DNA from 2 places in the Micromonospora sp. NPDC006431 genome. Region 2 is predicted to be linked to the other one. Evidence: riboswitches for the same ligand, from Rfam matches in the RefSeq annotation. Region 2 holds a riboswitch; the other holds the start of a gene.
The links. A riboswitch is a leader RNA that binds a small molecule or an ion and turns the genes downstream of it on or off. The one in region 2 is predicted to bind thiamine pyrophosphate.
Positions count from the first base shown of each region.

Region 1: another riboswitch for thiamine pyrophosphate. It lies ahead of ACFYM6_RS05915 (ECF transporter S component); the one in region 2 lies ahead of thiE (thiamine phosphate synthase).

Region 1 covers NZ_JBIAHQ010000002.1:502,563-516,545, forward strand. Annotated here, with positions in the region: gene ACFYM6_RS05855 (metal ABC transporter substrate-binding protein) at 1-307, shown strand, start outside; gene ACFYM6_RS05860 (metal ABC transporter ATP-binding protein) at 304-1,068, shown strand; gene ACFYM6_RS05865 (metal ABC transporter permease) at 1,070-1,942, shown strand; gene ACFYM6_RS05870 (metalloregulator ArsR/SmtB family transcription factor) at 1,986-2,288, shown strand; gene ACFYM6_RS05875 (Fur family transcriptional regulator) at 2,332-2,724, shown strand; gene ACFYM6_RS05880 (hypothetical protein) at 2,772-3,377, shown strand; gene ACFYM6_RS05885 (hypothetical protein) at 3,387-3,557, shown strand; gene ACFYM6_RS05890 (acyl-CoA dehydrogenase family protein) at 3,690-5,738, opposite strand; gene ACFYM6_RS05895 (DUF6328 family protein) at 5,859-6,362, opposite strand; gene ACFYM6_RS05900 (SIS domain-containing protein) at 6,544-7,293, opposite strand; gene ACFYM6_RS05905 (aminoglycoside N(3)-acetyltransferase) at 7,290-8,102, opposite strand; gene ACFYM6_RS05910 (alpha/beta fold hydrolase) at 8,099-8,923, opposite strand; TPP riboswitch at 9,012-9,118, shown strand; gene ACFYM6_RS05915 (ECF transporter S component) at 9,192-9,776, shown strand; gene ACFYM6_RS05920 (ABC transporter ATP-binding protein) at 9,900-11,315, shown strand; gene ACFYM6_RS05925 (energy-coupling factor transporter transmembrane component T family protein) at 11,350-12,150, shown strand; gene ACFYM6_RS05930 (response regulator) at 12,160-12,810, opposite strand; gene ACFYM6_RS05935 (sensor histidine kinase) at 12,807-13,983, opposite strand, start outside.
Region 2 covers NZ_JBIAHQ010000005.1:164,657-178,639, forward strand. Annotated here, with positions in the region: gene ACFYM6_RS12275 (thiazole synthase) at 1-487, opposite strand, end outside; gene thiS (sulfur carrier protein ThiS) at 493-693, opposite strand; gene thiO (glycine oxidase ThiO) at 684-1,778, opposite strand; gene thiE (thiamine phosphate synthase) at 1,772-2,398, opposite strand; TPP riboswitch at 2,393-2,500, opposite strand; gene ACFYM6_RS12295 (aldo/keto reductase) at 2,664-3,626, opposite strand; gene ACFYM6_RS12300 (ATP-binding cassette domain-containing protein) at 3,771-5,450, opposite strand; gene ACFYM6_RS12305 (class I SAM-dependent methyltransferase) at 5,492-6,097, opposite strand; gene ACFYM6_RS12310 (hypothetical protein) at 6,225-7,421, shown strand; gene truA (tRNA pseudouridine(38-40) synthase TruA) at 7,451-8,284, opposite strand; gene rplQ (50S ribosomal protein L17) at 8,358-8,915, opposite strand; gene ACFYM6_RS12325 (DNA-directed RNA polymerase subunit alpha) at 8,950-9,972, opposite strand; gene rpsD (30S ribosomal protein S4) at 10,071-10,697, opposite strand; gene rpsK (30S ribosomal protein S11) at 10,712-11,119, opposite strand; gene rpsM (30S ribosomal protein S13) at 11,138-11,518, opposite strand; gene rpmJ (50S ribosomal protein L36) at 11,782-11,895, opposite strand; gene infA (translation initiation factor IF-1) at 11,989-12,210, opposite strand; gene ACFYM6_RS12355 (DUF1707 domain-containing protein) at 12,478-12,981, opposite strand; gene map (type I methionyl aminopeptidase) at 13,255-13,983, opposite strand, start outside.

The DNA of each region.
Region 1 (13,983 bases), on a different contig from region 2:
CACCGCGTTCGGCTACCTGACCGCCCGCTACGACCTGGAGCAGGTCGGCATCACCGGCCTCACCCCGGACGCCGAGCCCGCCCCGCAGCGGCTCGCTGAGGTGGCACAGGAGGCCCGGGAGCACGGGGCCACCACCATCTTCTTCGAGACGCTGGTCAGCCCGAAGGTGGCCGAGACGGTCGCCCGCGAGGTCGGCGCGAAGACCGCCGTGCTCGACCCGATTGAGGGCCCGCCGGCCGAGGGCGACTACCTCTCCGCCATGCGGGCCAACCTCCAGACCCTGCGCACCGCCTTGGACTGTTCATGACCGCACCCCTTGTCTTACAGGTCGAGCATGCCGCTGTCGGCTACGACGGCCGCCCCGTGCTGCGGGACGTCTCGCTGGCCGTAGCCGCCGGTGAGGTGGTCGCCGTGCTCGGCGCCAACGGCTCCGGCAAGTCGACCCTGATCCGCGCTGTGCTCGGCCTCGTCCCGCTGAGCACCGGGTCGGTCGCCCTCTTCGGCACTCCGCAACGCCGCTTCCGGCAGTGGCACCGCATCGGGTACGTCCCGCAGCGGCTCGGCGCGGGCAGCGGCGTACCGGCCACGGTGGCCGAGGTGGTCGCGTCGGGCCGGCTGGCCCGCCGGGGCCTGCTGCGCCCACCGGGACGGGCCGACCGGGAGGCGGTCGCCGCGGCGCTGCGCGCGGTCGGGCTCGCCGACCGGGCGGGTGACCCGGTCGCCACCCTCTCCGGCGGCCAGCAGCAGCGCACCCTGATCGCCCGGGCGCTCGCCGGCCGGCCGGAGCTGCTGGTGCTCGACGAGCCGACCGCCGGGGTGGACGCGACCAGCCAGGAGGCGTTCGCCGGGGCGCTGCGCGGTTTCGTCCACGGCGGCGGCACAGTGCTCCTGGTCGCCCACGAGCTGGGGCCGCTGCGCCCGCTGATCAGCCGGGCGGTGGTGGTCCACGAGGGCGGGATCGCCCACGACGGCGCGGTGCCGGAACCGGCCGGCCACCACGCGGACCCCGACCACGAGCACGTGCACCCGCACTGCGACGAGGAGCCCGCCGGGCTGTGGAGCATGTGACATGGACCTCTTCCAGTACGACTTCATGCTGCGCGCCCTGGTCGGCGCGCTGGTCATCGGGCTGGCCGCCCCGGCGCTCGGGATCTACCTGGTGCAGCGGCGGCTGGCGCTGATCGGCGACGGCATCGGCCACGTGGCGCTCACCGGCGTGGGTGCCGGCCTGCTGCTCAACCGCTCCCCCGTGCTGGTGGCGGTGATCACGGCGACGTTGGGCGCGATCGCCATCGAGCTGGTCCGCGCGCGCGGCCGTACCTCCGGGGACCTGGCCCTGGCGCTGCTCTTCTACGGCGGCATCGCCGGCGGCGTGCTGCTGGTCGGGCTCTCCGACGCCAGCAGCGCGTCGCTGAACTCTTACCTCTTCGGGTCGCTGACCACGACGTCGCCGGGCGACCTGATCACCATCCTGGTGCTCGGCGTGGCGATCCTGGTGGCCATGCTGGCGCTGCGCCCGGTGCTCTTCGCGGTCTGCCACGACGAGGAGTACGCCCGCGTCTCCGGCCTGCCGGTCCGGGCGCTCAACCTGCTGCTCGCGGTGACCACCGCGGTGACCGTGACCATCGCCATGCGGGCCGTCGGGGTGCTGCTGATCAGCGCCCTGATGGTGGTGCCGGTGGCCACCGCCCAGCAGGTGACGCGGGGGTTCCGGAGCACCATGACGGCGGCGATGGCGCTGGGGCTCTTCGCGGCCGGGGCCGGGGTCTGGGTGGCCGCCACCGCCGACACCGCGCCCGGCGCCTCGGTGGTGCTGCTGGCCATCGGCTCGTTCCTGGTGGTCGCGCTCGTCGCGGCCGGCTGGCGGGCGCTGCGCCGGCGGGCCCGGCCGGCCGGCGCGCCGGCCGTCGAGCCGCACGAGCACGAGGTGGTGCTGCGGTGAGCCCGTCCGGGCCGGTGCAGCTGGGATTGGTTACCGTTACGGGGTGACCACCACGCACGGATACGACGCCTTCGAGGGTGCGGGTGACCTGCTGCGCGCCCTGTCGGCACCCATCCGGCTGGCGATCGTGAGCGAGTTGGCCCAGGGTGAGCGCTGCGTGCACGAACTGGTGGAGAAGCTCGGCGCCCCGCAGCCGCTGGTCTCCCAGCATCTGCGGGTGCTGCGCGGTGCCGGGGTGGTCCGCGGCTCCCGGCGCGGCCGGGAGATCGCGTACGCCCTGGTGGACGAGCACGTCGCGCACATCGTGGCGGACGCGGTCAGCCACGCCGGGGAGGGGCCGGCATGACCGCGCGGACCACCAGCGCCCGCGCCGACCACCGGGTGGCGGCATGACCGAAGGGGCGCTGAGAAACACCCGCCAGCGGACCGCGGTGAGCGCGCTGCTGGCGGAGGTGGCGGGCTTCCACAGCGCCCAGGACCTGTACGCGATGCTGCGTGAGCGGGGCGAGCGGATCGGCCTCACCACCGTCTACCGGACGTTGCAGGGGCTCGCCGACGCCGGGGAGATCGACGTGATGCGTCCGCCCGGCGGCGAGCACCTCTATCGCCGGTGCAGCGAGGGCCATCACCACCACCTGGTCTGCCGGGCCTGCGGCCGGACGGTGGAGGTGGCCGGGCCGGCGGTGGAGCGCTGGGCGGACCGGGTCGCCGCCGAGCACGGTTACGCCGAGGTCAGCCACACCCTGGAGATCTTCGGCACCTGCCCGGCCTGCGCCGGCTGAGAAATCCGCCCGTGCCGGCACCGTTGAGCCGTGGCACGCTGTCCGGCGTGAAGATCTACGCCGACCGTTTTCCGACCGCCCTCCGCCAGCTCCTCACCGATCTGCTCGTGGTCGTCTGGGTGTACGCGGCGATCCGCTTCGCGCTGTGGCTGCACGACCTGATCGAGAAGCTGGCCGTACCCGGACAGAAGCTGGAGGGGGCCGGCGGAGGCCTCGCCGACAACCTGGCCGACGCCGGCGGCAAGGTCGGCCGGGTCCCGCTGGTCGGCGACGAGCTGACCGCCCCGTTCACCAAGGCCGCCGAGGCCGCCCGCGCGGTCGCCGAGGCCGGCCGCGACCAGCAGGAACTGGTCGGCCAGCTGGCCCTCGGACTGAGCATCGCGGTGCTGGTCTTCCCGCTCGGGCTCGTGCTCTTCGGCTGGCTGCCGCTGCGGGTGCGCTGGATGCGCCGGGCCGGCGCGGCGCAGGCGCTCGCCGCCGCCCCCGGCGGCCGGGACCTGCTGGCGCTGCGCGCGCTCGCCGGCCAGCCGCTCGGTCGGCTGGCCCGGATCGCGCCCGACGCGGCCGAGGCGTGGCGCCGCGGCGACGACGCGACCGTCGACGCGCTCGCCGCACTGGAGCTGCGCAGACTCGGCCTGCGGGCCGGCCGGTAGGGTATTGCGGTGCTGTACTTCCTGATCGCCGTCGCCGTGCTGCTGCTGGCGTACGCGGGCGTCCTGGTGAGCTACGTCCGCAAGGGCCGCAAGATCCCGCCGGCCGCGTACCTGGTGCTGGCCGCGTTGAACGGGCTCATCCTGGCCGGCGTGCTGGCCTGGGCGATCGCCGCCAGCTGACCCGCCACCCGCCGCCGCACCTCGCCCGGGCCGGGCCCCGGGTGCGCGCAGATTCACGGAAAGTGTGGTCTCGCGGGGCGGCGAGGCCACACTTTCCGTGAATCTGACCCATCGCGCGGGTGCGTGGCGCGGTCAGCCGGCGGGTGGGATGCGGCGGCGGACATCCTCGGCGGTGGACGGGCCAGGCTGCCAGCGGGCCACCCAGGGCCGGTCGGCCGGCGGAGTCACGACGCCCTCCTCCAGGGCGGCGTACCGGCCGGCGAGGATCCGCTTCGCGGCCGCCACGTCAACCGAGTCGGTGTTGGACCACAGCCCGGTGAACAGCTCGTCGACACGCAGCCGGGCCTGCCGGCAGAACAGGTCGGCCAGCTCGACGTGCTCCGGGTGCTCCGCCCGCTCGGCAGTGGCCCGTACGCAGACCGCGGCCATCGCGAACAGCTCCGCGCCGATGTCCACCACCCGGCCGAGGAACGCCTGCTTGCGCTCCATCTTCCCCTGCCAGCGGGACATCGCGTAGAAGGTGGCGCGGGCCAGCTTGCGGGAGGCACGCTCGACGTGTCGCAGGTGGCCGGCGAGCGGGCCGAACTCGGCGTACGCCCGGGGTGCCTGGCCCCGGCCGACGGCGAGGGTGGGCAGCCACTTCGCGTAGAAGACGCCGGCCCGGGCACCCGCCTTCGCCTTGCGGCCCAGCCCGGCGTCGGGGTCGATGATGTCGCCGGCCACCGAGAGGTGCGCGTCGACCGCCTCGCGGGCGATCAACAGGTGCATGATCTCGGTGGAGCCCTCGAAGATCCGGTTGATCCGCAGGTCGCGCAGCAACTGCTCGACCGCGGCCGGCCGTTCGCCCCGGGCGGCCAGGGACTCGGCCGTCTCGTAGCCGCGGCCACCCCGGATCTGGATCAGCTCGTCGGCGATCTTCCAGGCCATCTCGCTGGCGTAGAGCTTCACCAGCGCCGCCTCGATCCGGATGTCGTTGCGGTCGTCGTCGGCGAGCAGGCAGCAGAGGTCGAGCATGCTCTCCATGCCGTACGTGGTGGCGGCGATGAAGGCCAGTTTCTTGGCCACCGCCTCGTGCTCGCCGACCGGCCGGCCCCACTGGACCCGGTCGGCGGCCCACTCCCGGGCCACGTTCAGCGACCACTTGCCGGCGCCGACGCACATGGCCGGCAGCGACAGCCGCCCGGTGTTCAGCGTGGTCAGGGCGATCTTCAGGCCCTTGCCCTCGCCGCCGATCACGTTCTCCTTCGGCACGAACACGTCGTGGAACCGGGTGAGGCTGTTCTCCAGGCCGCGCAGGCCCACGAAGGCGTTGCGCCGCTCGACCGTGATGCCCTCGCTGTCGCCCTCCACCACGAAGGCGGTGATGCCGCCGCGCCGCCCCTCGGCCGCCGGCACCCGGGCCATCACCACCAGCAGGGTGGCGACCGTGCCGTTGGTGGCCCACAGCTTCACCCCGTTGAGCCGGTAACCCGTACCGTCCTCGGTCGGTTCGGCGGTGGTCGCCAGCCGCGCCGGGTCGGAGCCGACGTCCGGCTCGGTGAGCAGGAACGCGGACACCTCACCGGCGGCCAGCCGGGGCAGGAAGCGCTGCTTCTGCTCGGGGGTGCCGAACATCTTCAGCGGCTGCGGCACGCCGATCGACTGGTGCGCGGAGAGCAGCGCGCTGATCGCCGGGTTGACCGAGCCGGCCCGCATCAGCGCCCGGCAGTAGTGCAGGTTGCTCAGCCCGAGGCCGCCGTACTTCCGGTCGATCTTCATGCCGAAGGCGCCCAGCCGGGCCAGCCCGTGGAACACCTCGTCCGGGATGCGCGCGTCCCGCTCGATCGCCGCACCGTCCACCTCGGCGTCCAGGTACGCCCCGAACGCGCCGAGGAACTCCTCGGCCCGCGCCACGTCCTCCGGCTTCGCGTGCGGCCACGGACTGATCAGGTCGAGGCGGAACCGGCCGAGGAAGAGTTCCTTGCCGAAGCTGGGCCGGTCCCAGGCCGCTTCGCGGGCCGCCTCCGCGACCTCGCGGGCCTCCTTCTCGGAGACCTGGCCGGCCTCGGTGGGCAGCGGCCCCACCCCGTCCACCCGGTCGCCGGCGGCGGCCGGCGGATCGGTGTCGTCGATCGGGGCCACCCGGCCGGTCGGGCCGCCGGGGCCGGCGGGATCGGGTCGGCTGTTCTGTGTCGTGGTCACGGCTGCCTCCTGGAGACCTCGGTCCGGCTGCGTCGACGTGCGCGACGAAAACGACGCTACCCCCGGTTGTTACCCAGGGGTAGCGTTCGGTGCACGTCCGATTTGGCGGGATCGGCGCGGTCAGTCGCCGGGCATCACCCGCAGGTTGTCGTCCTCGTCGTCGATGTCGTCGCCCCAGTTGCGCCGGGCGGCGAGCGGCAGGACCAGCCAGAAGGTCAGGAACCACGCCCCGGTGACCGCGGTCAGCACCAGGGCCGCCAGCCGACCCAGCACGAAGTCGGTGATCAGCAGGACCGCACTGACCATCGAGATCAGCATGAAGGCCAGGCCGCCGATGGCCACCCGGTGGGCGAACCGGACCAGCTCCGGCTTGCGGCCCTGCCGGAACAGCGCCCGGTGGAAGGCGACCGGCGAGATGATCATCGCGGTGGCTGCGGCGGCGGCCAGCAAAGCGACGATGTAGGTGTCCTTCTGGAAGTTGGTGGTCCGGGTGAAACCGCTGCTGAACGGCAGGGTGAGCAGGAAGGCGAAGAGGATCTGCACGCCGGTCTGCGCCACCCGCAGCTCCTGGAGCAGGTCGGCGAAGTTGCGCTGCCACCGCTGCTTCTCGGTTTCCTTGGACACGCGCTACCTCCAGGGATGACGGTACTGCCGGCGGAAGCATCCGTCGGCAGTACCGCCGGTGCCCGGTCCGCACCGTCGCGAAACCGGTTCACCATGCCGCCCCGCGTTCACGACTGCGGGACTCACGATGCCTCCTCAGTTCGCGACTGCGGGGCTCGCAAACCCGGCTCACTCCTCGCGCTCACGCCCCCCGGCGGATCCGGCCCGCGTACCGGGCCTCCAGCTCGGCGTTGTGCTCGTCGCCGCCGGTGATGTTCGCCGACAGGTAGACCGGGGGCCGCTCCCCCGCCGCCAGCAGCCGGGCCACCACCTCCGCCACGAGCTGCTGCGCCAGCAGTGCGGCCGTGATCGAGGAGACCGCACCGACCGCGCCACCGCCGGGCAGCGGCAGGGTGGCGTCGCCGTACGGGGCGCCGTTGTCGAGCACCACGTCGGCGAAGTCGGCGAGCTTGCGCCCGGACGGGTGGCGCGAGGTCATCCGGGCGGAGTGCGCCGCCGAGGTGATCGCGATCAGCGCGTGCCCGCGTTCCTTGACGATGGACGCGAACTCCACCATCGCGCCGTTCACGCCGGAGTTGGAGGCGAGCACGAAGACGTCCTGCGGGCGGATCGGGGCCAGCTCGTAGAGGCGGTGCGCCACCTCGGGCTCGCGTTCCAGCTTCGGGCCGAGCACGTCGGCCGGCTCGCCCCCGTACAGGACCAGGTCGCGCAGGGCGATCCGGTTGGTGGGGACCAGCCCACCGGCCCGGCCGGCGATCTCCATCGCCAGCGCCTCCGAGTGGCCGGTGCCGAACGCGTGGACCACCCCGTCGGCGCGCAGCGACTCGGCGATCAGGTCGGCGCCGCGCGCCACCCCGTCCCGCTGGCCGGCGGCCACCCGGCCGATCGTCTCGGTCACCACCGCCAGGTACGCCTCGGCGCTCACCGTCATGATTCCTCCGTCCGTCGGTTCCGGGCCAGCCAGTCCACCGCGAAGTCGACCGCCACCCGCTGCCTCATCAACCGGCCCGTCCCGTCGCCGACCGGCCCGAGCCGTACCGCTCCGGTGGCCTCCAGCTCGGTGCCGAGCCGGGCGAAGCCGTCGTCGTCCAGGCGGATGTCGTCCCACCACACCCACGCCCGGCCGCCGTCGCCGGTCAGCGCGGCCGCGCCGCAGCGCTGCCGGGGCGGCGCCGGCTGCCGGTACTCGGCCAGGTGCAGCGACGTGTTGCTGTCGTGCTCCACCCCGAGCAGCAGCACGTCGGCGTCCAGCTCGTAGAGGCGGGCCAGCGGGGAGCCCTCGCCGAGCATGTCGGCCAGCGCGTGGTCGGCGACGACCCGGTCGGCCGCCGGTCCCAGCGCGGCGAACGAGACGTGCGGGTGGTCGCTGCGCCGCGCGCCGGGCCAGGTGCGGACCAGCTCGGCGAGGGCGCCCATGAACCGGCTCGGCGTGACCGCCGGGTCGAAGCCGGGCAGCTCGTCCCGGATCACCGGCCAGCAGTCGGCCGGCACCGGCGGGTTGGTCCAGCCCGCGGGGTCGCTGTTGTCCGACGTGTGGGTGGGCACCACGAGGGTCCCGGCCGGGCCGAGCACGTCGCGCAGGGCGAGCACCACCGCCTCCGGGCCGCCGCAGAGGAAGCCCAGCGGGCGCAGGGACGCGTGCACCAGGACGGTCCCGCCGGGGCGTACGCCGATGGCGCGGAACTGGGCGGCGAGCGACGCGCGGGTGTGCGGCCGGGCCGGTGCGGCACCGGCGATCATCGGCCCACCCGGGCGAGGATCGCGGCGGCCAGCGGGGCGGGCGCTTCGTCCGGGATCCAGTGCGTGACGCCGGGCAGCTCGACGAAGCGGTAGTCGCCGGTCACATGGGGTGCGCAGGCCGCGGCGGCGGCACGGCCGATCGCGATGTCCCGGTCGCTCCACACGAAGGTGGTCGGCACGCCGACCGGCCCGACGGCCTTCAGGTCCGCCCCGGTCATCGCCCGGTACCAGTTCAGCGCGGCGGTCAGCGCGCCCGGCTCGCACATCGGGTCGGCGTAGCGGGCCACCTGCGCGGGATCGCCCACCCCGCCGAGCATCCGGCGCAGCGCGACGGCGTTGAGGGCGAGCAGCACGCGCTCCGCCTTGCCGGGCTTGCGGAACAGGGTGATGTAGGCGGAGCGGGCCTTCTGTCGCGGGTCGGTGGCGAGCGCGTGGGCCATCGCCGCCGGGTGCGGCACCGAGACCGCGGTGAGGCTGCGGACCCGCTCCGGGTGCACCGCCGCCAGGCTCCAGGCCACGATCGCGCCCCAGTCGTGCCCGACCACGTGCGCGGCCTTGACGCCGAGCGCGTCGAGCACCCCCGCCGCGTCCGCCGGCAGCTCCGGGATCCGGTACGCCTCGACCGCCGCCGGCCGGGCACCCGGCGAGTAGCCCCGCTGGTCGAGCGCGTACGTGCGCAGCCCGGCCGCGTGCAGCAGGGGCACCACCTCGTCCCACTCGCCGCCGTGCTGCGGGAAGCCGTGCAGCAGCAGGACCGGGGCGCCGTCCTCGGGGCCGCCGGTGCGTACCTCGAACGTCAGACCTCGCGCGTCCACCCGCATGATCGGCAGCCTACCCAGCCGGACCGGCACCGCTCGCCCTGCTGTGCCGGCGGCGGGCACCGGTGCTAGCGTCTGCCGCAGACAACTTCACATCCGACAGGGGAGCGCACAGCGCTGAGAGTGCGGGCCGGTGCCCGCAGACCCTCGAACCTGATCTGGGTAATGCCAGCGCAGGGAGTTCGGTCGACCTCCAGCCGCGCCGCCGTCCGGGCATCCGGACGCGGCGTGCGTCTTCTCCTGGTTCACCCTCGACGAACTGGGAGCAACCATGACTCACCCAACCGCCAACCGGTGGCGCACCATCGACATCGTCATCGCCTCGGTGCTCGGGGTGGCGTTCGGCGTCATCTTCTGGGCGTGGGGCCTGCTCTGGAACGGGCCGGCGGACGCCATCCCGCTGCCCGGCCGGGCGGCGCTGTACGGCGTGTGGCTGGTGCCGGCCGTGCTCGGCGCGCTGATCGTCCGCAAGCCCGGCGCCGCGTTCTTCACGCTGACCTTCGCCGCGCTGGTGTCGGTCGCGCTCGGCAGCAGTTGGGGCTGGACCCTGGTGGTGCAGGGCCCGCTGGAGGCGGCGGCGGGCGAACTGGCCTTCGCGCTCTTCGGTTACCGCACCTACCGGCTCCCGGTCTCGCTGCTGGCCGCCACCCTGGCCGGCCTCGCCGCCGCGATCTACGACGTCTTCGTCTGGTACCCGGACACCGCGTGGGGCAGCTTCCGGCTGCCGTACATCCTCATCACCGCCGTCAGCGCACTGGTCGTGGCCGGCCTCGGCGGCGTCGCGCTGACCCGCGCCCTGGCGAACACCGGCGTCCTCGACCGCTTCCCCGCCGGCCGCGAACGCGCCGCCGTCTGACCGCCCGATCCGATCATGTTGATCATGAGGTTGACGGCGATGTGGATCTCTGAAGGTGCCGCCAACCTCATGATCGACGGGGTGGGCCGGGGTGGGGCGGGGACGGGTGGGAGGGGTGTGGGTGTGAGTGGGGTGGTGTTGCGGGGGTTCGGGTGGCGGCATGCGGGGCGGAAGGGGTGGGCCGTCCGCGGGGTGGACCTGCGCGTCGAGCGCGGGGAGCGGGTGCTGCTGCTGGGGGCGTCCGGGGCGGGCAAGAGCACCCTGCTGGCGGCGCTCGCCGGGCTGCTGCCCGAGGACTCCGGCGAGCAGGAGGGCACCGTCGAGATCGACGGGCTCGACCCGCGCAAGGCCCGGGAACGGGTCGGCATCGTCTTCCAGGACCCGGAGACCCAGCTGGTGATGGCCCGCTGCGGCGACGACGTCGCGTTCGGGCTGGAGAACCGGGGCGTACCCGCCGAGGAGATCTGGCCCCGGGTGGACGAGGCACTGCGCCGGGTCGGCTTCCCGTACCACCGGGACCGGCCCACCGCGGCGCTCTCCGGCGGCGAGCAGCAGCGGCTCGCCCTCGCCGGGGTGCTCGCCCCGCGGCCCGGGCTGCTGCTGCTCGACGAGCCCACCGCCAACCTCGACCCGGCCGGCGCCGCGCTGGTCCGGCAGGCCGTCGCGGACGCGCTCGACGCGGACACCACGCTGATCCTGGTCGAGCACCGGGTCGCCGAGGCGCTGCCGCTGGTCGACCGGGTGGTGGTGCTGGAGGCCGGCGGCGGGGTGCGGGCCGACGGGCCGCCCGACACGGTCTTTTCCGCGCACGGCGACGCGCTCGCCGCCGCCGGGGTCTGGGTGCCGGGTCGCACCGTGCCGCCCCGGCACGCCACCGCGCCGCCGGGCGACCGGCTGCTCACCGCCGACCGGCTCGGCCTGCCGCCCCGGCTGGCCCCCGTCGACCTCGAGGTACGCGCCGGCGAGGCGCTCGCCGTCCTCGGCCCGAACGGCGCCGGCAAGTCCACCCTGGCCCTGCTCCTCGGCGGCCTGCTCCGCCCCGGCACCGGTACGACCACCGCCACCACCGCCCTGGCCGGGCAGGACGCCGGCACTCCCCCGCACCGCTGGCGCGCGCCCCTGCTGGCCCGGCGGATCGGCTCGGTCTTCCAGGACCCGGAGCACCAGTTCGTCACCGGCACCGTCTACGACGAGCTGGCGCTCGGCCCGCGCCGGACCGGCGAGCCCGAGGCGGCGGTACGGGCCACCGTGGACGGGCTGCTGGACCGGCTGCGGCTGGCCCGGCTGGCCGGGACCAACCCGTACACCCTCTCGGGTGGGGAGGCGCGGCGGCTGAGCGTGGCGACCGCCCTGGCCACCGCACCGCACCTGCTGATCTGCGACGAGCCCACCTTCGGCCAGGACCGGCGGACCTGGTCGGAACTGGTCGACCTCTTCGCCGAGCTGCGCGACGCCGGCCACGGCATCGTCGCGGTCACCCACGACCCGGACTTCGTCGCCGCGCTCGCCGACCGCACCGTCGCCCTGGACCGCCGATGACCGCCACCGTCCCGAACCGTAGCGGGGAGCGCGCATGATCAGCGTGGCACCGATGGCCCGGCCCGGCGCGCCGATGGCCCGCCGCAACCCGGTGGCGAAGCTGGCCGCCGCGCTGGTCTTCTCGTTGCTCCTCATCGCCACCCTGGACCCGGTGACCCCGGCGATCGCCATCGCCATCGAACTGGTGGTGCTGCCGCTGTTCGGCATCCGCTACCGGATGCTGGCCCGGCGGGCCTGGCCGCTGCTGGCCAGCGCCGGCGGCATCCTGGTCACCCTGGTGCTCTTCGCCGCCGACCGGTCCGGCCGGGTGCTGGTCGAGGCCGGCCCGATCCTGGTGACCGAAGGGGTGCTGCTCACCGCGCTCGGCCTGGTCCTGCGAATGCTCGCGGTGGCGCTGCCCGGGGTGATCGTCTTCGCCACCACCGACCCGACCGACCTGGCCGACGCGTTGATCCAGAACGCGAAGGCCCCGGCCCGGTTCGCCATCGGCGCGCTGGCTGCGTTCCGGCTGGTACCGCTGCTCGAACAGGAGTGGCGGATGATCAGCATGGCCCGGCGGGCCCGCGGCGTGGACGCCGGCCGCAACCCGGTCGCCAAGGTGCGGCTCTTCGTGTCGACGGCGTTCGCCCTGCTGGTCGGGGCGATCCGCCGGGGCACCCGACTGGCGGTCGCGATGGACGCCCGCGGCTTCGACGCCGGCATCCCGCGTACGGTCGCCCGGCGGCAGCGCTTCACCCGGGCGGACGGGCTGCTGGTCGCCGGCGCGGCGGTGCTGGCCGGCGCGGCGCTCGCGGTCAGCGTCGCGCTCGACACGTTCCGCCCCCTGATTGGCTGACCACGTCCGCTACCGCCGGAGCTGCGCCACGCCGCTCTGGTACGCCAGCACGACCGCCTGCACCCGGTCCCGCACTCCGAGCTTGGCAAAGATGCGGTTCACGTGCGTCTTCACGGTCGCCTCGCCGACGAAGAGTTGGCCGGCGATCTCCTGGTTGGACAGGCCGAGAGCCATCATCCGCAACACCTCGGTCTCCCGGGCGGTCAGCTCCGCCAGGCCCGGGTGGCCGGCCACCGACGCCGTCGCGGTGTAGTGGTCGATCAGGCGCCGGGTGATCGACGGGGAGAGCAGGGCGTCGCCGCGGGCCGCCGTCCGCACCGCCTCGGCCAGTTCCCCAGGCGGAGTGGTCTTGAGCATGAAGCCGGAGGCGCCGGCGCGCAGCGCCCGGTACACATACTCGTCGAGATCGAAGGTGGTCAGCATGATGATCCGGGTCTCGCCACGCGCGGCCAGGATCCGCTCGGTCGCGGCGATCCCGTCCGTGGGCGCCATGTGGATGTCCATCAGCACCACGTCGGGTGCGAACCGGTTCGCGAGCTGGATGGCTTCCTCACCGTCGGCCGCATCGGCGACGACCTCGAGGTCGGGTTGCGCGGTGAGGATCAGCCGGAGGCCGCCCCGCACCAACGCCTCGTCGTCGGCGATGAGAACCCGGGTCATTCGATGACTCCCGTCGTGGTGAGCGTGCCGACCGACGCCTCGGCGTCGAAGGGCAGCTCGACGCGTACGTCGAAGCCGCCCTGCGGGCGCGGGCCGGCGGTGACCGTGCCGCCGAACAGCTCCACCCGCTCGCGGATGCCGGTCAAGCCGTGCCCGGTGCCGGCGCTCCGCCGGGCCCGGCCGGTGCCGTCGTCGGTCACCTCCAGCCGGAGGGCGTCGCCGGTCACCTCGATCGAGACGCGGACCGCCGCGCCCGCCGCGTGCCGGGCGGCGTTGGTCAGCGCCTCCTGGAGGATCCGGTACCCGCTGACATCGGCGGCGGCCGGGATCATGTCGAGGTCGCCTGTGACATCCACGTCGACCTGCCCGCCGGCGAGGCGTACCCCGGCGGTCAACGGTTCGAGCCGGCGTAGCGAGGGCAGCGCCTCCGGGGCCGGCTCGGCGCCGCGGAGGATGACGAGTAGCCGGCGCAGCTCGGTGACCACCTCACGCCCGACATCCTGCACGGCGTCGAGGGACGTGCGGGCCTGCGCCGCGTCCGAGTCGAGCACAGCCTGCGCCGCGGCGGCCTGCAGCACCATCACCGAGACCCCGTGCGAGACGATGTCGTGCAGTTCCCGGGCCACCCGCAGCCGCTCGTCCGTCCGGGCGGCGGCCTCCCGCTCGGCGGCCAGCGCCACCAGCCGGGCCGCCTGCGCCCGCCGCATCCGCACGGCGTAACCGGGGCCGAGCACGGCGAGCCCGACGAACAGGATGAACACCCAGTCGGAGTCGCCGGCCACCGCGTTCTCGATCCCGAGCGGGAGAAAATAGCTGACCGCGGCGACCGTGAAGGCAGCCCGGCCGCCCACGGCGACACAGCCGAAGGCCGCGGCGAGCAACGCCAGCAGTGGCACCACCGGCCACTCCGGCAGGACCGGCGTGAAGCTCTGCGCGGTGAAGCAGGTGCCGGCGAGGACGGCCGCCGCCCGGGGGTACGCCGTGCAGCCGGCCACCGCGAGGCAGTAGCCGACCAGCAGCACGGTCAGGACGGCGAGCCAACCGGCGGAGAGCGTGGCGAGGTCCGGACCCTCCCCCTCCACGTAGCCCGCCAGCGGGACGTAGAGCTCGGCCAGGCCGAACGCGAGTAACGCGGCACCGGCGAGCGAGGTGGCCACCTCGCGCCACCGGGCC
Region 2 (13,983 bases):
CGCCCAGGCCGGAGCCGATCGGAGCACCGGCCGGCATCACCGCCGCGCAGCCCACGTCGGCCAGCCGCCGGGCCAGGATCGGATCGTCCGAGGTGTACGGCAGCACGGTGAACCCGTCCGCCACCAACTCCTCGGCGGAGCGCAGCAGCTCCACCCCGTCGGGCAGCAGCGTGCGTTCGTCGCCGATCACCTCCAGCTTCACCCAGTCGGTGTCGAACGCCTCCCGGGCCAGCTGGGCGACCTTCACCGCCTCCGACGCGGTGTGGCAGCCGGCCGTGTTCGGCAACACCCGTACGCCGCACCGGTCGAGCAGGCCGAGCAGGCCGCCGCCGCTGCCCGGAGCGGTGTCGACCCGGCGCAGCGCCACCGTGACCAGCTCGGTGCCGGAGGCGCGGATCGCCTGCTCCAGCACGCGCAGGTTGGCCGCCCCGCCGGTACCGAGGATGAGCCGGGAGCCGAACGCTGTCCCGCCGATCTCAAGGGCCATGGCGCTCACCCGCCCTGGGCGGCGCTGAGCACCTCGACCCGGTCGCCGTCGCGCAGGGCGGTCGCCGACCAGCCGCCGCGCGGCACCACCTCGCCGTTGACCGCGACCGCCAGGCCGCGCCGCTGGTCGGTGACCTCCCGGACCACATCGGCGACGGTCGCTCCGCCGGGCACGCTCCGCCCGGCGCCGTTGACGATCAGTTCCATCTGGGCTCCTCCTCGGGTACGAACCGGTCCGGGGTGAACGGGGCGAGCAGCGGGTCCGGCTCGCCGGTGACGATCAGCTCGGTGACCAGGTCGGCGGTGACCGGGGTGAGCACGATGCCGTGCCGGTGGTGGCCGGTGGCGACGAGCACGCCCGGCCGGCCGGGCAGCGGCCCGATGATCGGCGCGTTGTCCGGCGTACCGGGGCGCAGCCCGGCGGACGCCTCGACCAGGTCGTACTCGGCCAGCTCGGGAACCAGGTCGACGGCGGCGCGGAGCAGCCGGAGCACCGCCCCGGCGGTCACCTCGGTGTCGGTGCGCTCCTCGACGGTCGCCCCGACCACCACCTCGCCGCTGTCCCGGGGCACCAGATAGATCGACTCACCGTCGGCGTACCCCCGGATCACGTGCCGGAAGCCCGGCGCGCCGCCGCCGGTCGCGCGGAGCCGGAGCACCTGCCCCTTCACCGGCCAGACCGGCAGCCCGGTGAGCGCCGCCGCGCCGCACCCGGCGGCGACCACGCTGAACCGGGCGTCCACGTCGGAGAGTCGGTCGACCGGGGCGGGGCGGAGCACGGCGCCGGCCCGCTCGGCCGCCGCGCGCAGCGCCGCCACCAGCCGGCGCGGGTCGACCTGATGGTCGCCGGGGGCGACCGCGCCGCCGCGCACCCGGGGGGCCAGCGCCGGCTCGCGGTCCCGCAGCGCGGAGGGACGCAGCGGCGTGATCGGCAGCCCCAACCCCTGCTGGTACGACCAGAGCCGGCGCGCCTCGGCCAGGTCGTCGGCGGTCAACCCGACCACCAGCGTGCCGTCGGTGCGGTACCCGACGTCGGTGCCGGCGGCCTCGGTCAGCTCGGCGGCGAAGGCCGGCCAGCGGGCGGCGGAGTCGGCGAGCAGCCCGGTCAGCTCGTGCTCGCCGAAGTACGCCTCGGCCACCGGCGACAGCATCCCGGCCGCCACGTGCGACGCCCCGGAGCCCGGTGCCGGATCGTGGACGACCACCCGCAGCCCGCGCTGCGCGCACCGCCACGCGATCGCCAGCCCGACCGGTCCCGCCCCCACGACGGCGACGTCCGGCCGGGTCAGCACGTCAGGGCCCCGAGCAGTTCGGCGGTGGCCCGGGCCGGGTCGGCGGCCTCGGCCAGCGCCCCGACCACCGCCACCCCGTACGCCCCGGCGGCCCGCAGCGCCGGCACCCGCGCGGCGGTCACCCCGCCGATCGCGATCACCGGTACGTCCACCGCCCCGGCGACCGCGCGTATCCCCTGGGGGCCGATCGGGTCGGGCAGCCCGGGCTTGGTGGCGGTGGCGTGGCAGGGGCCCACGCCCAGATAGCTGGCTCCGGCGGCGACCGCCGCGACGGCGGCCCCCGGTTCCCGAGCGGTGGCGCCGAGCACGGCGGTGGAGCCGAGCACGTGACGGGCGGCTGCCACGGGCAGGTCGTCCGCGCCGACGTGGCCACCGGCCGCGTCCACCGCGAGCGCCACGTGCAGCCGGTCGTTGACCAGGCAGGTCGCCCCGTACGGCCGGCACAGCGCGACCACCCGGCGGGCCAGTTCGTACGCCTCCCGGTCGGTGGTGTCGTCCACTACCCGGACCTGGACGACCAGTTCGGCGCGGGCCACCGGCAGGGCGGCGCGCAGCACGGCGAGCGGATCCCGCCCCGGCCGGGTGTCGGTGATCAGATGCAGACGTCCCAGGGACGGCACGGCAACACTCCTCCCTGCGCCGGCATTACCCGGATCAGGTTCGACGGTCGGGGGCTGCAGCCCCCCTCTCAGCCCGGTGCACCGGGCTCCCGTGGGTCACTTGTGGCCTACCGTACGACGTCCGCCGGGGATCCGCCAAGGGCGGGTAGCACTTTTCCCACCCACCGCCGCCCTCCCCCGGCCACGGGTGCCGCCAGCAGGCTGGGGCGGACAGCACGCTGCCCCGGTGCCGAACGGAACGGCGCCGGGGCAGCGGAAAGCCGGGTCAGAGGATGGCGTCGAGGGCGGCGAGGTCCTCGTCGATGGGCTGCCAGGCGCCCGCCTCGGCGTTGGCGCGTACCTGCTCGGGCGTGGTGGCCCCGGCGATCACCGAGGTCACCGCCGGGCGGGCGGCGAGTCCACCGATGGCCACCTGGAGCATCGAGATCCCACGCTCCGCCGCGTACGCCTCGATCGCCTCGATGGTGTCCCAGTCCGCCGCGGCCAGCCGCTCGGCGTACCGGCCGCCGCCGGAGAGCCGGCTGCCGGCGGGCGGCGCCTCGCCCCGGTGGTACTTGCCGGTGAGCAGGCCGTTGGCCAGCGGGAAGAACGGCAGCATGCCCAGGCCGAACCGCTCGCAGGCCGGGATGACCTCGGCCTCGACGCTCCGCTCCAGCAGGCTGTAGTGGTTCTGCGCGGAGATGAAGCGGGTGCGGCCCTGGGAGGACGCGGTCCAGTCGGCGTCGGCGATCTGCCAGCCGGCGAAGTTCGAGTTGCCGAGGTAGCGGACCTTGCCGGCACGGACCAGGTCGTCCAGGGCAGCAAGTGTCTCGTCGATCGGGGTGTCGGGGTCGGGTTCGTGCATCTGGTACAGGTCGATGTGGTCGGTGCCGAGCCGGCGCAGCGACGCCTCGACCGCGCGGGCGATGTAGCGGCGGGCACCCCGGGCACCGAAGTCCGGCCCGTTCAGGCCGTGCATGTCCATGCCGAACTTGGTGGCGACCACCACGTCGTCGCGGTAGCCCTTGAGCGCCTGCCCGAGCAGCTCCTCGGAGCTGCCCTGCGGCTCGCCGTAGATGTCGGCGGTGTCGAAGAAGTTGATCCCGGCGTCGAGCGCGGCCTCGACCACCGCCCGGGTGCCGTCGAGGTCGAGCTTGCGGCCGAAGTTGTTGCAGCCGATGCCGACCACGGACACCACGAGCCCGGAGTCGCCCAGCCGGCGGTACGTCATCTCACTCACGAGATCCACCCTATGCCCGGGCGGGGAGCGCAACTGGTCGAGCCCCAAGGTCGGGGACGACCCGGTGAGTCGTTCACGACATCAGCTCCACAGCGGCGCTCACCCGGGGCCGCCGCGCCGAACTCGCGGCGGACCCGGGTCGAAGGCACCGGGTCAGCCGACGTCCCAGACCGGCTCGGGGGTCTCCACCACCTCGCCGTCGCCGCGGAACAGCACGAACCGGTCGAAGGAGCGGGTGAACCACCGGTCGTGGGTCACCGCGATCACCGTCCCCTCGAACGCGGCCAACCCCGCTTCGAGCGCCTCGGCGGAGGCCAGGTCGAGGTTGTCGGTCGGCTCGTCGAGCAGCAGCAGGGTCGCGCCGGAGAGCTCCAGCAGCAGCACCAGGAAACGGGCCTGCTGGCCACCGGAGAGGGTGCCGAAACGCTGGTCGCCCTGCCCGGCCAGCTCGTACCGGGACAGCGCCGCCATCGCCGCGTGCCGGTCCATCCCGGCCCGGTGCTCGTCGCCCCGCCAGAGGATGTCGACCAGCGTCTTCTCGATCAGCTCCGGCCGGTCGTGGGTCTGCGAGAAGTGCCCGGGCCGGACCCGGGCGCCGAGGCGTACCACCCCGCCGTGGGCGACGGGGGCGAGCGCGGCCGCCCCGTCGACCGGCGCGTTGGCCGGGTCCGGGTCGCTCCCGCCGCGAGCCAGCAGGCGGAGGAAATGCGACTTGCCCGTCCCGTTCGCGCCCAGCACGGCGATCCGGTCGCCGTACCAGAGCTCCAGGTCGAAGGGGTAGGTCAGGCCGTCGAGCTCGAGCTGCTCGCAGACCACCGCCCGCTTGCCGGTCCGCCCGCCGGTCAGCCGCATCCGGATGTCCTGGTCCTTCGGGGGCACGGGCGGCGGCCCGGCCTCCTCGAACTTACGCAACCGGGTCTGCGCCGACTGGTAACGCGAGGCCATGTCGGAGTTGTACGCGGCCTTCTGCTTGTACATCAGCACCAGCTCGCGCAGCTTCTGGTGCTCCTCGTCCCAGCGCTTGCGCAGCTCGTCGAGGCGGGCGTGCCGGGCCACCCGCGCCTCGTGCCAGCTCGCGAAGCTGCCCGGATGCACCCAGGCGCTGCCACCTTCGACGGCGACCACCCTGTCGGCGGTCTGCGCCAGCAGCTCCCGGTCGTGCGAGACGTAGAGCACCGACTTGCCGGACTCGCGCAGCCGTGCCTCCAGCCACCGCTTGCCCGGCACGTCGAGGAAGTTGTCCGGCTCGTCGAGGAGGAGCACCTCGTCGGTGCCCCGGAGCAGCAGTTCGAGGGCGAAGCGCTTCTGCTGGCCGCCGGAGAGGGTCCGCACCGGGCGGTCCCGGGCGGCATCCCACGGCAGGTCGAGGACGATGGTGGTGACGGTGTCGAAGAGCACCTCGGCCTCGTACCCGCCGACCTCACCCCAGGCCGCGAGCGCGTCCGCGTACGCGAGCTGGGCCTTGCCGGCGGCGGTGCTGTACTTGCCGCGGACCTCGGCCGCCCGCATGGCCGCCTCGGTCTCGGCGAGCCGGCGGCCGGCGTCGCGCAGCGCCGGCGGGGCGAGCGCGAGGGCCAGGTCGGCGAGCGTCGAGTCGTCCCCGATCATGCCGATGAACTGCCGCATCACGCCGAGACCGCCGGAGCGGGCGATCGCACCGGTCTTCACCGGCAGGTCGCCGGCGACCATCCGGAGCAGGGTGGTCTTGCCGGCGCCGTTGGGCCCGACGAGGGCCAGCTTGGTGCCCTCACCGACCCGGAACGACACCTCGGCGAAGAGCTCCCGGCCGTCCGGGAGGAAGTGCCCGACCCCTGCCACGTCCACGTATCCCACGCGGGCATCCTGCCCGAGGGGGCGGCACGGGCGACACTCGATTATCGGGTGACCCGCAGCACCCGGTAGCCCTTCTGGCTGGCGTGCCGCTCGACCTGCCAGCCCTGCTCGACGAGCCAGCGGTGCAGCGAGTCGCCGCCGAGGTGCCGGGCGACGACCAGCCACGCCACCCCGTCCGGGGCGAGCCGGGGCAGCCAGCGGAGCAGCAGCTCGTGCAGTTCCGGCTTGCCGATGTGGATCGGAGGGTTGGACCAGATCTGGGCGAAGGAGACGTCGGCTGGTACCCCGTCCGGCGCGGCGACCCGGGCCCGATCGGCGGCCCCGACCCGGGCGGCGTTGGCGGCGGTGAGCTCACGCGCGCGCTGGTTGACGTCGACCGCCCAGACAGTGGCGGCCGGCGCGCTGGTGGCGAGTACGCAGGTGATCGGCCCGAATCCGCAGCCGAGGTCGAGCAGCGGGCCGGTGGTGGCGGCGGTGGGCAATTCGGCCTTGCGCAACAGGACCGCAGTGCCGGGGTCGAGCCGGTCGGCGGAGAAGACCCCGCCGGCCGAGGCGAGGGTGTAGTCGCGCCCGGCGACGGAGAACTCGACCTCGCGCGGCTGGGCGGCGGTCGTGGGTTCAGCGGTGAAGTAGTGGTCGCCGGTCACGTCCGGCATTGTCGCACCGGCCCCGGACGGCACCGCCGACGGTGTGGGCGAAGTAGATGCGACACCACTTCGCTTGATTTTCCCGATATTACCCCCGAAAGGGACAATAGGTCTTAGGGTAACGCACATGGTGTATCGGTACGAGTCCGATGAGGACGGCTCCCTGGAGTACCCGAGGCCCGGGTCGGAGCCGTCCGTACCCGCGGCACCTCCACCCGCGGGCCCCTCGCCGTCCCGCTTCCCCACTCCGTCGCTGCCCCCGCCGGTGCGGCGCACCCGACCGCCCGTCGACGTCAGCCCGGCCCCGGCCCCCACCCCGGCGCCGGCCCGGCAGGCGTCCGCTCCGGCCGCCGCCCGGGCCACCGGGCCGACGCCGCCGGCGGCGTCCACCACCGCACCGCATCAGGTGGCAGCGCCGCCGGCGTCCACCACCCCGGGCCGCCCCTCCGCGCCGGCCGAGAAGCCCCCGGTCACCCACACGGCCGACGAGCTGGACGTGGCCGAGCCCGCCAGGCCCATCCGCAGGCGCGGCGGCGGCCGGGCCTGGCAGGTGCTGATCGGCGGCGCCGCCGTGCTGGTGCTGCTCGCGCTCTGCGGCCTGGCCGTCGCCGCCCTGCTGCAGGAGCGGACCGGCAACCCGCAGGCCGGCCAGCAGACCGGGCAGCCCGTGGTGGAGCAGTCGGCCGCGGCCGACGGGAAGGACCTGGACTCCCGGGACACCGACCAGTCGGCGCTCACCGCCAAGGAGGTCTTCCCGGGCCGGCAGCTCGTGGTGGCCAGCGGCCAGCCGGCCTACCAGGTGCTCAAGTCGCAGTCCAGCGGCAGCTGCGCGGTCGCGGCGACCGGTGAGATCGCCGACCTGCTCGTCCGCCTCGGCTGCAACCAGGTGGTCCGGGCGACCCTCCGCTCCCCCGACGGGGACTACCTGATCACCGCCGGCCTGTTCAACCTGACCGACGTGGCCAGCGCCCAGCGGGCCCGGGACCGGATGCGGCAGCTGCTCGACGAACGGCAGGGCCGGCTGCAGGGCATGTCGGTCGACAACAGCACCGAGGCCGTGGCGAAGGCAGCCGCCCGGGTCGGCTGGCAGGTACGCGGGCACTACCTCGCCTACTGCCTGGTCACCCGCGCGGACGGGCAGCGGATCAGCTCCACCGACGCCAACGCGCGCGACATCCTGTACGACCTCATCGAGGTCCACCTGAACCGCGGCGTGCTGGAACGCCGGGCGAACGGCGGGGTGGCCAGCCAGCCCACCCAGCCGCAGACCGACGACAGCACCGGCCAGAACGCGACCGACCAGCGGAGCCCCCGCAACAACTGACCGGCGGCCCCCGGCGCCGGAAGGACGGTTCAGCCCTCGGCGGCCGGGACCCGGAGCCGGCGGGTGAGATCGGCGCGGCGGGCGTACTCGGCGGGGTCGTCCGGATAGCCGACGGCGACCAGGGTCAGCCCGTGCGCCGGGGCCACGGTCACCTCGCTGGACCGTTCCCGCCGGCTCAGCAGGCTGGCCGGCCACTCCACCGGCCGGCGGCCGTCCCCGGCGACCAGCATGGCGCCGACCAGGCTGCGCACCATCGCCTGGCAGAACGCGTCGGCCTGCACCGTGGCGACCAGGATCCCGTCCGGGTCGCGCCGCCAGTCCAGCCGGGTCACCTCGCGCAGCGTGGTGGCGTTCTCCTTGCGCCGGCAGTACGCGGCGAAGTCGTGCTCCCCCACCAGGCCGGCGGCGGCGGCGTTCAGCGCCGCCAGGTCCAGCGGCTTCGGCCAGGCGAGGGTGTCGGTGCGGCGCAACGGCTCGGCACCCCACGCAGCGTCGGTGACATGGTACTCGTAGCGGCGGAAGGTGGCCGAGAAGCGGGCGTCGAAGTCGCCCGGAACCTCGGTCATGGCGCGTACCCGCACGTCGGGCGGGAGCAGCCGGGCTAGGCGGCGCAGCAGGCCCCCCTCGTGCTGCCGCCACGCGGCGGTCGGCAGGTCGAGGTGGCAGACCTGCCCGGTGGCGTGCACGCCGGCGTCGGTGCGGCCGGCCACGGTCAACCCGGTCGCAGTGCCCGCGCCGAGGATCAGGTCCAGCGTCTCGACCAGCACCCCGGCGACGGTGCGCCGAGTGGGCTGGGCAGCCCAGCCGGAGAAGCCGGTGCCGTCGTACGAGACGTCCAGCCGCAGCCGGGTCCGCTCGTCCACCTCGTACCTCCCGTTGACGGCGTCGGGCCCGGCACCCCACGAAGGGATGCCGGGCCCGACGATCTGCCTCAGCTCAGGCCTTGTTCTCGTTGGCCTCGTCGCTGTCCTCGCGGGCGGCGGCGGTGTCACCGGAGACGTGCACCGGCGGCTCGGAGTCCTGGTCGGCCGGGGCCGACGCCGGGGTCTCCTCGGCCGGGGCCAGGGCCTCGACCTTGTCCTGCTGCGCGGCCTTGCGGGCGGCGGTCTTCTTGTTCGCCTTCGGCTCGGCGACCTGAAGCTCCTCCACCAGCTCGATGATCGCCATCGGAGCGGCGTCACCCTTGCGCGGGCCGGTCTTCACGATCCGGGTGTAGCCACCGTTGCGGTTGGCGTACCGGGGCGCGATCTGGTCGAACAGGGTGTAGACCACGTCCTTGTCCTTGACGACGGCCAGCACCCGCCGACGCGAGGCGAGGTCGCCCCGCTTGGCCTTGGTGATCAGCTGCTCGGCCAGCGGGCGCAGCCGCCGGGCCTTCGTCTCGGTGGTCTGGATCTTGCCGTGCTGGAACAGCGAGGTGGCCAGGTTGGCCAGCATCAGCCGCTCGTGCGCGGGGCTGCCGCCGAGGCGGGGGCCCTTGGTGGGCGTGGGCATTGTTGGTGCTCCTCAGATGTGGCGGCAGCCGGACTTAGAGCTGCTCGGTCTCGCGGTAGTCGTCGGTGTCGTAGTCGGCTTCGCCGAAGGCGTCCACGACGTGCGCCGGGTCGAAGTTCGGGGCGGAGTCCTTCAGCCCCAGGCCCATCCCGGCGAGCTTCATCTTGACCTCGTCGATCGACTTCTGACCGAAGTTCCGGATGTCGAGGAGGTCCGCCTCGGTACGCCCGATCAGCTCACCAACGGAGTTGATGCCCTCGCGCTTGAGGCAGTTGTAGGAGCGGACGGTGAGGTCCAGCTCCTCGATCGGCAGAGCCAGGTCCGCCGCCAGCTGGGCGTCCTGCGGGGACGGCCCGATGTCGATGCCCTCGGCGGTCTCGTCCAGCTCCCGGGCCAGCCCGAACAGCTCCACCAGCGTCGAGCCGGCCGAAGCCAGCGCGGTACGCGGGCCCATCGACGGCTTGGTCTCGACGTCGATGATCAGCCGGTCGAAGTCGGTCCGCTGCTCGACACGGGTCGCCTCGACGCGGTAGGTCACCTTGAGCACCGGCGAGTAGATCGAGTCGACCGGGATCCGGCCGATCTCCGCGCCCGTCTGCTTGTTCTGCGCCGCCGTGACGTAGCCCCGACCCCGCTCGACGGTCAGCTCCATGTCGAGCCGGCCCTTGCCGTTCAGGGTGGCGAGCTTCAGGTCCGGGTTGTGCACGGAGACACCGGCCGGGGGCTGGATGTCACCGGCGGTCACGTCGCCCGGGCCCTGCTTGCGCAGGTACATGCTGACCGGCTCGTCGTGCTCGGAGCTGACGCAGAGCTCCTTGATGTTCATGACGAGCTCGACCACGTCCTCCTTGACCCCGGGGATCGTGGTGAACTCGTGCAGCACGCCGTCGATCTTGATCGAGGTGACGGCCGCACCCGGGATGGACGACAGCAGCGTACGCCGCAGCGAGTTGCCCAGGGTGTAGCCGAAGCCCGGCTCCAGCGGCTCGATGGTGAACCGGGACCGGGTCTCGTTGATCGACTCCTCGGAGAGGGTCGGTCGCTGGCTGATGAGCATCTTTTCTCTTCTCTTCCGGGGCGCCCGCCATATGACGCCCACGACACAAACTGTTCCGGTGGCCCGTCCCCGAGGGGGCGGGCCACCGCAACGAGCCCTTACTTCGAGTAGAGCTCGACGATCAGCTGCTCCTGGACCTGGGTGTCGATCACCTGGCGGGCCGGGAGCGAGTGCACGAGGATCTTCAGCTGGCTCGGGATGGCCTCCAGCCACGCCGGAACGGTCCGCGAGCCGGCCTCACCCTGCGCCACCAGGAACGGGGTGAGCTCCTTGCTCTTCGCACGCACCTCGATGATGTCGTGCTCCTTGACCCGGTACGACGGGATGTCGACCTTCTTGCCGTTCACCGTGAAGTGACCGTGCTTGACCAGCTGACGGGCCATGTCCCGGGACTTGGCGTAGCCAGCCCGGTAGACCACGTTGTCCAGCCGCGACTCGAGGATCTGCAGGAGGACCTCACCGGTCTTGGCCTGCTTGCCCACGGCCTCCTCGTAGTAGCCGCGGAACTGCTTCTCCAGCACGCCGTAGACCCGGCGGGCCTTCTGCTTCTCACGGAGCTGGAGCAGGTACTCCGTCTCCTTGGTGCGGCCGCGGCCGTGCTGCCCGGGCGGGAACGGCCGGGACTCGAACGGGCACTTCGGACCATCGCACTTGCTGCCCTTGAGGAACAGCTTCATCTTCTCCCGCCGGCAACGGCGGCAGTCAGCACCGGTGTAACGAGCCATCTCTCTCTAACCTCTCAGACCCGGCGACGCTTCGGCGGACGGCATCCGTTGTGCGGCTGCGGGGTGACGTCGGAGATCTGACCGACCTCGAGGCCCACGGCCTGCAGCGAGCGGATGGCGGTCTCCCGGCCGGAGCCGGGGCCCTTGACGAACACGTCGACCTTGCGCATGCCGTGCTCCATGGCCCGACGCGCGGCGGCCTCGGCGGCCAGCTGCGCGGCGAACGGGGTCGACTTGCGCGAGCCCTTGAAGCCGACCTGGCCCGCGGAAGCCCAGGAGATGACCGCACCGGTCGGGTCCGTGATGGACACGATGGTGTTGTTGAAGGTGCTCTTGATGTGCGCCTGCCCGTGGGCGACGTTCTTGCGTTCCTTGCGCCGGACCTTCTTGACGGCGGCTCCGGCACGAGCCTTCGGTGGCATAAGTCTGTGCGCTCCTAGTTACTTCTTGCCGGGCTTCTTCTTGCCGGCGACGGTCCGCTTCGGGCCCTTCCGGGTCCGGGCGTTGGTCTTGGTCCGCTGGCCACGCACGGGCAGGCCCCGGCGGTGCCGGATGCCCTCGTAGCAGCCGATCTCGACCTTGCGGCGGATGTCAGCGGCGACCTCGCGGCGCAGGTCACCTTCAACCTTGTAGTTGCCCTCGATGTGATTACGGAGCTGGACCAGCTCCTCATCCGTGAGGTCCCGAGCGCGCTTGTCCGGCGAGATGCCGGTGGCGGCGAGCGTCTCCAGGGCGCGGGTACGGCCGACCCCGAAGATGTAGGTGAGCGCGATCTCCATCCGCTTCTCGCGGGGGAGGTCCACGCCGACTAGACGTGCCATGTGCGGGCGTACTCCTCGTGATGTTGTGGCGGAGGTGTGGACCCGTCCCACCCCGCTACCGGCCGTCCCTGTCCTTCCGGCGTCACGCGCCGGCGACCGGGATCGGTCGCTGCCCAAGCGGGCCCCGGCCTCCGACCGGGGGTCGACCACGAGGGGGTACGCGCTGCGTACCGCTCGCGGCTGGGACGAGCTGGTGATGTGTTTGTCGGAATCTGCCGCCCGGGCCTTTTCCGCCGCCGCTCGTCACGGTCGGCGGGAACGGCTCAGCCCTGGCGCTGCTTGTGGCGCGGGTCCTGGCAGATGACCATGACCCGGCCGTGCCGGCGGATCACCCGGCACTTGTTGCAGATCCTCTTGACGCTCGGCTTGACCTTCACGGTTGCCTTACTTCCCATCTGGCCCGGAGACGCGACGCTGCGCGACGCCGGACGTCGAAGACGGACACGGGGACTTCCCGGCCGTCGTCAGGCTTACTTGTAGCGGTAGACGATGCGCCCGCGGGTCAGGTCGTACGGCGAGAGTTCGACGACGACCCGGTCCTCCGGCAGGATGCGGATGTAGTGCTGCCGCATCTTGCCGCTGATGTGAGCCAGCACCTTGTGGCCGTTCGCGAGCTCCACGCGGAACATGGCGTTCGGCAGGGGCTCGATGACCCGACCCTCGATCTCGATGGCTCCGTCTTTTTTCGGCATGTCCTCCGCTGTCCTGACGTCGGTTGCTCCGGACGGCCCACAACGTCTTACACGGGTGAACTGATCAAGATCAGGAAACCCGCGCCAGCCGCGGCTCCGGCTCCCACCGAAGCGCTGGGTGGGCATGCCGGAGTGGACGCTGTGCGCCGATCAGAAAGTGTACGCCCGCCTGCGCGCCGCCGCCAAACCGGCCGCGCATCCGACCCCCGACGGAGGAAATCCATCAGGCCTCGGCGACGTGCTGTGGCGCTGGCCACAGCATGTCGGTCAGCGGCCCCGCCGCCGTTCCCGCCGGGCCTGGCGGCGCCGCTCGGTCGGGTGCGGCCCGCCGTCGGACACGCCCACGGTCCGCAACAGCAGGAGGGCGCCCCAAGGGCCGAGCACCCAGGCCGGCCAGTAGCCGGAGAAGTTGCCGGAGCCGATCGAGACGATCAGCCAGATCGGGATCAGCACGGCGGCCACCCGCAACCAGGGCGACCAGATCCCGAGCAGCCAGCCGGACGGGCGTCCCGCCACGGCGGCCACTCCCTCGCCCGCCGGCAGCGGGCCGGGCGGTGCGGCCGCCAGGGCGGATCGCTGCGCTGGCGCCGGACCCGGCAGGTCGGCCACGATCTCGGCCAGTTCGGCGTACGTCTTCGCGCCGTACGTCCGGCCCAACCGCTCGTCGTACTCGTGCAGGTCGAGCCGGCCCTCCTCCAGGGCCGCCCGGAGCCGTTCCGCTGTCGCCTGCCGGTCGGTGTCGGCCGCCCGCATCTCCCTCTCCCCGTCCATGAAGGCAAGCATGACAGCGCCGGACCACTTCGCCGTAACGCCCCTGACCGGACGACCGGCGCAGACGGACTGCGATCGGCCGAGAACGCTCAGTCGGCACGCTACGAAACCGGATGCCGCAAACGGATCGGATTGCCCGGCGACCGGCGTCACCCCGCCTGGGCAACCGCCAGCAGCCTGAGGTGTCGCCGGCGCCACCGCCCGGCCGCCGACTCGTTCACGACATCACGTGCGTAGCGAAGGCAGGGTCGGCGCGGCCGACACCCGGACCCGTCAGACCGCCGGCGAGTCGGCCGGCTGGCGGGCGGTGACCAGGTCGCCGAGCCGGGCCCGGCCGCCGTCCTCCGCGGTCAGCACCCACACACCGTCGTTCAGCAGGGCCATCGAGTGCTCGACGTGCGCCGCCACGGAGCCGTCCCGGGTGACCACCGTCCAGCCGTCGGCCTGCTCGACCGTACGCGGCGAGCCCATGGTGATCATCGGCTCGATCGCCAGCGCCATGCCGGGCACCAGCCGGGGCCCCTTGCCGGGGCGCCCGTGGTTCAGCACGTGCGGGTCCTGGTGCATCTCGGTACCGATGCCATGCCCGCCGTACCCGTCGACGATGCCGTAGCGGCCGGCCTTGCGGACCGCGTGCTCCACCGCGTGGGAAATGTCGGTGAGCCGGCCCTTCCCGCCGGCGGCGCCCTGGGCGGCGGCGGCGATCCCGGCCCACATCGCGTCCTCGGCCACGGCGGCCATCTTCAGCAGGGCCGGGTCGGCCTCACCGACGCCGACGGTGATCGCGGCGTCGCCGTGCCACCCGTTGAGCACCGCGCCGCAGTCGATCGAGATCAGGTCACCCTCGCGGAGCACCTGCTTGGACGACGGGATGGCGTGCACCACCTGCTCGTTGACCGAGGAGCAGATCGACGCCGGGTAGCCGTGGTAGCCCTTGAACGACGGAACGGCACCGGCCTCCCGGATGGTGGCCTCGGCGATCGCGTCCAGGTCGGCCGTGCT